One region of the Pelorhabdus rhamnosifermentans genome, then DNA from elsewhere that is predicted to be linked to it. Evidence: riboswitches for the same ligand, from Rfam matches in the RefSeq annotation. Region 1 holds a riboswitch; each other region holds the start of a gene.
The links. Region 1 has a riboswitch for cyclic di-GMP ahead of Ga0466249_RS04865 (methyl-accepting chemotaxis protein). Riboswitches for the same ligand answer to the same signal wherever they lie in the genome.
Positions count from the first base shown of each region.

Region 2: it holds a riboswitch for cyclic di-GMP, as region 1 does, so the genes downstream of both, Ga0466249_RS06300 (HD-GYP domain-containing protein) here and Ga0466249_RS04865 (methyl-accepting chemotaxis protein) in region 1, are expected to answer to the same signal.
Region 3: it holds a riboswitch for cyclic di-GMP, as region 1 does, so the genes downstream of both, Ga0466249_RS21215 (sensor domain-containing diguanylate cyclase) here and Ga0466249_RS04865 (methyl-accepting chemotaxis protein) in region 1, are expected to answer to the same signal.

Region 1 covers NZ_JAHGVE010000003.1:829-3,099, reverse strand. The annotation lists gene Ga0466249_RS04865 (methyl-accepting chemotaxis protein) at 1-840, opposite strand, end outside; cyclic di-GMP riboswitch class I at 968-1,053, opposite strand; gene Ga0466249_RS04860 (methyl-accepting chemotaxis protein) at 1,116-2,271, opposite strand, start outside.
Region 2 covers NZ_JAHGVE010000004.1:42,496-44,766, reverse strand. The annotation lists gene thiM (hydroxyethylthiazole kinase) at 1-299, shown strand, start outside; gene Ga0466249_RS06300 (HD-GYP domain-containing protein) at 350-1,405, opposite strand; cyclic di-GMP riboswitch class I at 1,572-1,657, opposite strand; gene Ga0466249_RS06295 (hypothetical protein) at 1,904-2,134, opposite strand.
Region 3 covers NZ_JAHGVE010000025.1:45,807-48,077, forward strand. The annotation lists gene Ga0466249_RS21215 (sensor domain-containing diguanylate cyclase) at 1-1,153, opposite strand, end outside; cyclic di-GMP riboswitch class I at 1,255-1,340, opposite strand; gene Ga0466249_RS21220 (DUF6612 family protein) at 1,608-2,271, opposite strand, start outside.

The DNA.
Region 1 (2,271 bases):
TTCTTTTTCAGGTACATCAATGCCTAAACTCCAATGCATTCCAGGAATCGGTGCATAAGCCATATACTTACTTGTACCAGCTTCCATATCATGGCTAATTCCTTTATCCCCATGAATCATTTTTTGGGTAATTTCTTTCGACTGATTCGTAGCATTGGCATCATTCAAAATATTTTGCTTCATAACCATACTCTTATCAGGGTGAATAATCGTTAAGCCATCACCTTGAAGCACATAAGCATAACCGCTTTGAGCAATCTTAATTTCATTGATGCGCGAAATAAGCGTATCAACTGTTACTGTACCGCCTAAGACACCCACAATCTGGTTGTTATTTTTGATGGGAGCCACTACAGAAACGACCATCTTGCCGTCTACTTTAGAAATTACAGGATCTGTTGTAAAAACTTTTCCAGTAGACATGACTTGTTTAAAATACTCGCGATCCACAATATTGGTTCTATCACCTGTTGTATGAATAGCCTGTCCTTTTGTATCAACCAGCCAGAATCGTAAATAATTAGGATTACGCTTAACTTCTTCATTTAAATAACGAAGAGCAGCTGCCTGATCGCCATTAACGACACTCTGATTTGTTGCAAGAATAGCCACTTCCCGCTGACGCATCTCTATCCACTGCCCGATTTCTCTGGCATAGGCATCAGAACGATGCACAAGATCTTCCTCTGCGTCAGAAACTAAGATGCTTTTTGCATTATAAAAATTGCAGAAGCCTAAAATACTTAATGAAAGTAGCAGTCCGCCCACTAAAGCAACAATTACTTTGACCTGAATACTTTTCCCCAGCCAATTTTGACCCGTCATTTTCAATCCACTCATTACAAATTTCACCCCTAATGTTCCTTTCCATTTACTTCATGCCACACTTTTACTACCTTCTGAGTCCCCTCCCAGCATAAAAAATTAGCACCTGCCAGTGGCAGGTGCTAATAATAATCCGTAATTAAACAGCAACCTGGCAATCATAGATATGACATCTTTAGACCCATGGCTTTGCGCCATTACTTTTCAGTAATTTTGCTAATTATAAAATTTTATAAAGCAGATAGTAATAATTATTATAAGATTTTTTTCCCATTTAGTCAACCAAGTAACTATAAACAGAACTTATTCACTACTTCTTGAAGATTCTGCGACAATTTAGCTAGTTCTTGACTGGATGCAGCAATTTCTTCCAGCGAAGCCGACTGCAACTGTGTAGCTGCCGACACTGTTTGTGCCTTTTCAGACGCCTTTTTACTCAATTCATCGATTGTCTCTACTGAAGAAGCAATTTGATGACTGCCCCCTGTCATTTCCTGAATAGCTACGGAAATCTCCTTAATTTGGCAAGAAACTTCCAATACGATAATTTCCATAGACTGAAAAGCCTTCCCTGTTGCATCCACGACATCTGCTCCGACTTTCACTTCATTCGTTCCTTCTGACATAGCCTGTACAGCTTGAGATGTATCACCCTGAATAGAACTGATTAACTCCGCGATCTCCTTTGTAGCCTGCTGAGACTCTTCCGCTAATTTTCTTACTTCTTCAGCAACAACGGCAAATCCGCGTCCATGTTCGCCTGCCCTTGCTGCCTCAATCGCGGCGTTTAAAGCCAACAAATTAGTCTGCTTAGCAATCCCTGCTATGGTATCGACAATTTGCCCGATTTGTTTTGACTGCTCGCCCAACTTGACAATAACTTGGGCTGAAGTATTCACTGTGTTTTCAATCCGATCCATCTGACTTACCGCTTGTTTTACAGCCTTTCCCCCTGTTGTTGCCGTCTCAGCAGCTTGCTCCGATTTTAGCGCCACATCATCGGCATGACTCGCAATACGCTCTATACTGGCTAGTAACTGCTGCACTGCCGCTGAAGTATCCTGTATAGCTATCAGTTGCTGCTCAGAACCTTGGGCTACGCTGGTTGTGGCACAAGCAACATCACTTGCAGCCTGGGCCGACTGATCGGCACTAGCTGTTAACTGCTCTGATGACTGTTTTACCTGCTCTGCCGATGTTGCCATTTTCCGAATCACGTCACGCAAACTGGCTTTCATTCGATTAAAGGAAATACCTAACTCCCCAATTTCATCAGATGACTTTACATCTACATCTGCCAAACTAAGATTCCCACTCGCGATACCTGCCGCAGCTTGAGCAATGACATTAGCCGGTCTGGATATCGTACGGCTAATAAAGATACTGACAAAAACTGAAATACCCGCGACCAAAAAACTCACAAGGACTAATAGAAATTGTACTCCG
Region 2 (2,271 bases), on a different contig from region 1:
CAGGAGTGGTTGATATTATCACCGACGGAACGGATACATACCTTATTGAAAACGGCTGTGAAATGCTTTCAATGATAACAGGAACGGGCTGTATGCTGAATGTCTTGGCTGCAACCTTTATCTCAAATAAAGATATCATTGGCGGAACGGTTCTAGCGACAGCTTTTATGGGAATATGCGGAGAACTTTCCCAAAACGTGGAACTTCTCGGAAAGTTTAAAACAACACTTTTAGACTATATATTCAGCCTATCAGACCACCAATTTAAAGAAAAAATAAAATACCATTTTTGCAAATAGGTACTACGCTGACTCCACTCCCCAAAAATCCGCTAGTATATAGGCAACTGTTAGCAAACGAATTCCATAATATCTATTTCCAATTCCTCTTCCAACGCGATACATTGTCCAGTCAACGTTTGAACGACAGGCCGTGTAAAATATTGTTCATTCAAATAAATAATTTTAGCAATCAAACCATTACTTAACTTGACTAAAGAACCTACCAAACATTTCTTAGCGTGCTGAATAAAAGTCATACATATTTTGGGGTCCATCATACCATACATCATTTGGCATAATTCCTTCAGCGCCAAAATTGGAGAAATCGCTTGACGATATACACGTTGGGAAATCATAGCATCATAAACATCGGCGACAGCAATAATCCTTGCAACTTGCGAAATATCGCCTGCCTGCAGTGATGAAGGATAACCACTCCCGTCTAATCGTTCATGGTGCTGTAAAATTCCATTCTTAACTATATCATCAATATCATCTGCCCCTTGCAAAATTTCATATCCAAATAAAGCATGCTTTTTCATAAGCTCCATTTCCTCTGGCACTAATTTGCCGGGCTTATTCAAAATAGCTAAAGGAATACACACCTTTCCTATATCATGCAACAGCCCTGCCGTTACAAGCTGTTTACTCTGTAGTTCCGTCCATTCTAGCCATTTTCCGATAATTCCTGCAAAAATTGCCACATTGATGCTATGCCTGAAAAGATAATCACCCGTATGATTAAAAACATGCAAATAACTGAATACAGAGTCTGATTTAAGCAATAGCGGCATAAGCGTTTCATCAGTAAATTCATGAAGCTGTGTAACCGATAATTGATCAAATCCATTAAATTGATCAAAAATATCTGATACTGCTACGATCATTTTATCGCGTTCTTTCACAAATTCCCTCCGTTCATTTTTTAGATCATCAAAAAATATGAATGTTTCCTCTTCAGCAATAAAGATCTCGGGAATTCTCCAATATGCTAATTTAGCAATTAACTTATCAGTTAAAATTACGTCCTTATCTAATAATATCATTCCATTCTCAGCCATAATCGATTTCCCCAGTTTCATCCCAGGTTTAGCTTGTAAAATGCTGCATTTTCTAATAAACACCAAGATCGCCACCTTAAATTTTATCTTCATAGTTATGCGGTCAGTAAAAAATCATCCATAGACATGCAAAAATACCTGTGACACTATTAGAAGTACACAGTTAATTAAAAATTTAATTAATCATAACAAATAAAAAACTACCAAGTAATACATCATATTATTTTAATGATGCAACCCGGCAGTCGTTGATAAAAATCATTAGACCCAATGGCTTTGCGTCCCTATCTTTCGATAAGTTTGCCCATGTTTAATTCTATAATTCTAGAATATACTAATAATAGCACATTTTTATAAATCAGTCATTTATAATATGTAATATCAGGTTAAATTTTCGTTACTGATTCTACTAAAAAAGCAAATACTTAGCAAGCAATTCGCTAAATGCTACTAAATTGCAATACGCCCATAACCTACTGGGTAGGTTATGGGCGTAAAATCAGGCGCCAGCATAATGCTGACGCCTAGATCTCAAATCTATTTATAATAAAGGTTTATTTTTCATACTATTTTCGTTAATGGTTTTAATGGATGCCCCCAATGTTTAGATTGTTCTGTAATGTATAGATCCAACTCAGCAGGTGTCATCTTAATCGTTTTTACTTCCGGTTGTCTGTATTCTCTTCGATCATGAGTAACAAAACCACCAATAGCTGTCGTTCTTCTACGCATTTGAGCTTCAATAGTTGCTGCTCTAAGTAAACCACAAGTTCTTCTGTTAAGTGTTCTCATACCCAATCACTCTCCCAAAAATGTTGTGTAATGATAACAGAACTATTCAAACATTATTAGATTGTTGGCCTCCTTCTCACTAATGATCTTGTCTTTATATGTAATTTATTGACGTATAACGTAATTATACGTCTTTT
Region 3 (2,271 bases), on a different contig from region 1:
AATTTTCCTCTCCTCGCGTTACCGTATGTTCCAATACCTTTCCAGCTGTTTCAGCAAGAACTACGACTGTCATCGTAGCATTTAGTACTTGGTTAGTTTTGTTGCTATAATAAAATTCCCCATAAGTAAAAAAGCCGGATGTGTTCGCAATTTCTTGCAGTGGCTCAGTTTCAATCTTACTAAGCTCCTGTAGAAATCCTCTGCGCGACTCACAGGAATAGACAAAAACACTTTCAGCGGGATGTTGCCTAATCTCTTGACAAAGACTGACTGTCGCTTCCGAGATCATCCCAATATCACCAAAACTCAAGCGAACTTTTTCCCCTTCAACTAATTCTGCCACGAAGGAAATTGAATCGTCCTCATAGTAAATATCTGGTGTTCTAGCCAGCAGGGATCCATTTCTATTGACTAAGAGGGGATATTCCACAGCGTTAGAGAAATTACCAATTCTATCTAAGCCTAAATACTTCCGATAAATCTGATAAACAGGTATATTATCAATAGTATACACCCTTAAACCATCAACCTTAGTGACAGTCATTTCTTTGCCAATGGGTTGCCACCCTAAATGGGAATAACAACTAACCTTTAAATTTTCCCCCTCTAGTACAACCCCCACAACACCGTAACTTGTAATTTGTCCGTTACAAGAAACAAAGCAGCCAAGAGCGTTATGACCCGCATTACCACCAGTAACAGGCAAGCCAGGGAATACCGATTCTACCCCTTTTAAAACAGCGGTAGAATTCATCGTCCTTCCTGTAGCAAATAAAATTAATAGCTTCGCCTTACCGCCACCAAGTGTCGAGGCTATTTTACGACCCAAATCGAAATCATTTTGGTTTCCTTTTGGAAAGAATCCTGCTTTAACTACAGTCCGTTTAAAAATCGAAAAAGACAGAACTGTCTTGAGTCCATTCACTTGTCCATTTATAATTTCACCAGATGTCGTTGTACCAAGAATAAGAGCATCGGGAACCAATTCAGCAATTTCTGCTAACAATCGCTTGAAAAATTCTTGGTCACATTGGCCATTGAAAACCTGCACTAGTACAGCGGAGTTCTCGTTAGAACGCAAAATATTTTGATTGTTTCGAACAAATTCTGATAAGCCGTTAAAATCCTCATAAAATGTATTTATTGTTTTCAAACGGATACCCCCTATGTAGGTCGGCTATCATCCGGCTTTTGAAATTGATCTAATCGAAATAAAACAAAAAACCAGACAAATAACGTCTGGTATACCTTTATTTTGACAGCCTGGCAAACATAAATTAAATAATCTTTAACCCCATAACTTTACATCCTCTTCTTTAAAAGGTTCACCCAATTGCAATTATATTTCTAAGTCTGGTATTTCGACAAACTTCGATAAAACCCTCTTTATTTTCGCCTTAGAATTTAAGATTCTAGGTGGGCTTGCCGTCTACCTCCGGACCGGTTCCCACATTAACGACTGCATAACAAGCAAATAGACAATGAAAGCCAGAACTTTTTCTGAATTTTCAATACGAGTCACCCCACAACATAGAATTTTCTTGGAATGACTTTCTTTAGGCAAAATAGTTGGTCCAAACAACGGTAAGTTTTGATCAATTTAGTTTTTACAAACGAGTTACTGTTTCACCGCTTGGCTTAACCTGTTTAGAATGTGCCTTCCGTACTGGTGCCTTGTATTCCTTTGCCGTATCCTTTACTTCCTGAGGAATCACGATGGGATCTACCTTATTATAGTTCGAATAAACGATCTGCATACTCAATGTCGAGTTTGTTAAGAAGTCTTCCATTTTCGCCCGATCTTTTGGATGCACTAGATCTAAAAACAAGTTCGCTCCTTTGCGAATCGGATCTGTCAAATCCATATCCACTTCTGTTACCATTTTTGTTGCCTTATCGATTTTAACAGTATACGTCAAATCGCCGACAGCTAACAAAGCCATCCGCCCGATCGCAGTCATGCTCAATATATCTTTTTCCTGTACATTATTTTCTTTAACAGCCGCAGCAATCGCATCACTGATCTGCATACTATCTAATGTAACATCTATATACTTATAAGCGGGTGTTTCCTTCTGAAGCTTCACAGATTTCATCATCTGCAGCAGATTCACCCAAGCAGCATTTTTTTCATCTGCAGAAAGGTCATTTTTACTCACAGGACTCCACTCAGGAACAATCTGCTTAAACCATTTTTCATTAACCATTGTATAAACGACTAAACCACTAGGGCTTCTTTCAAGATACTGTTTCATGGGAATGGTCATTTCC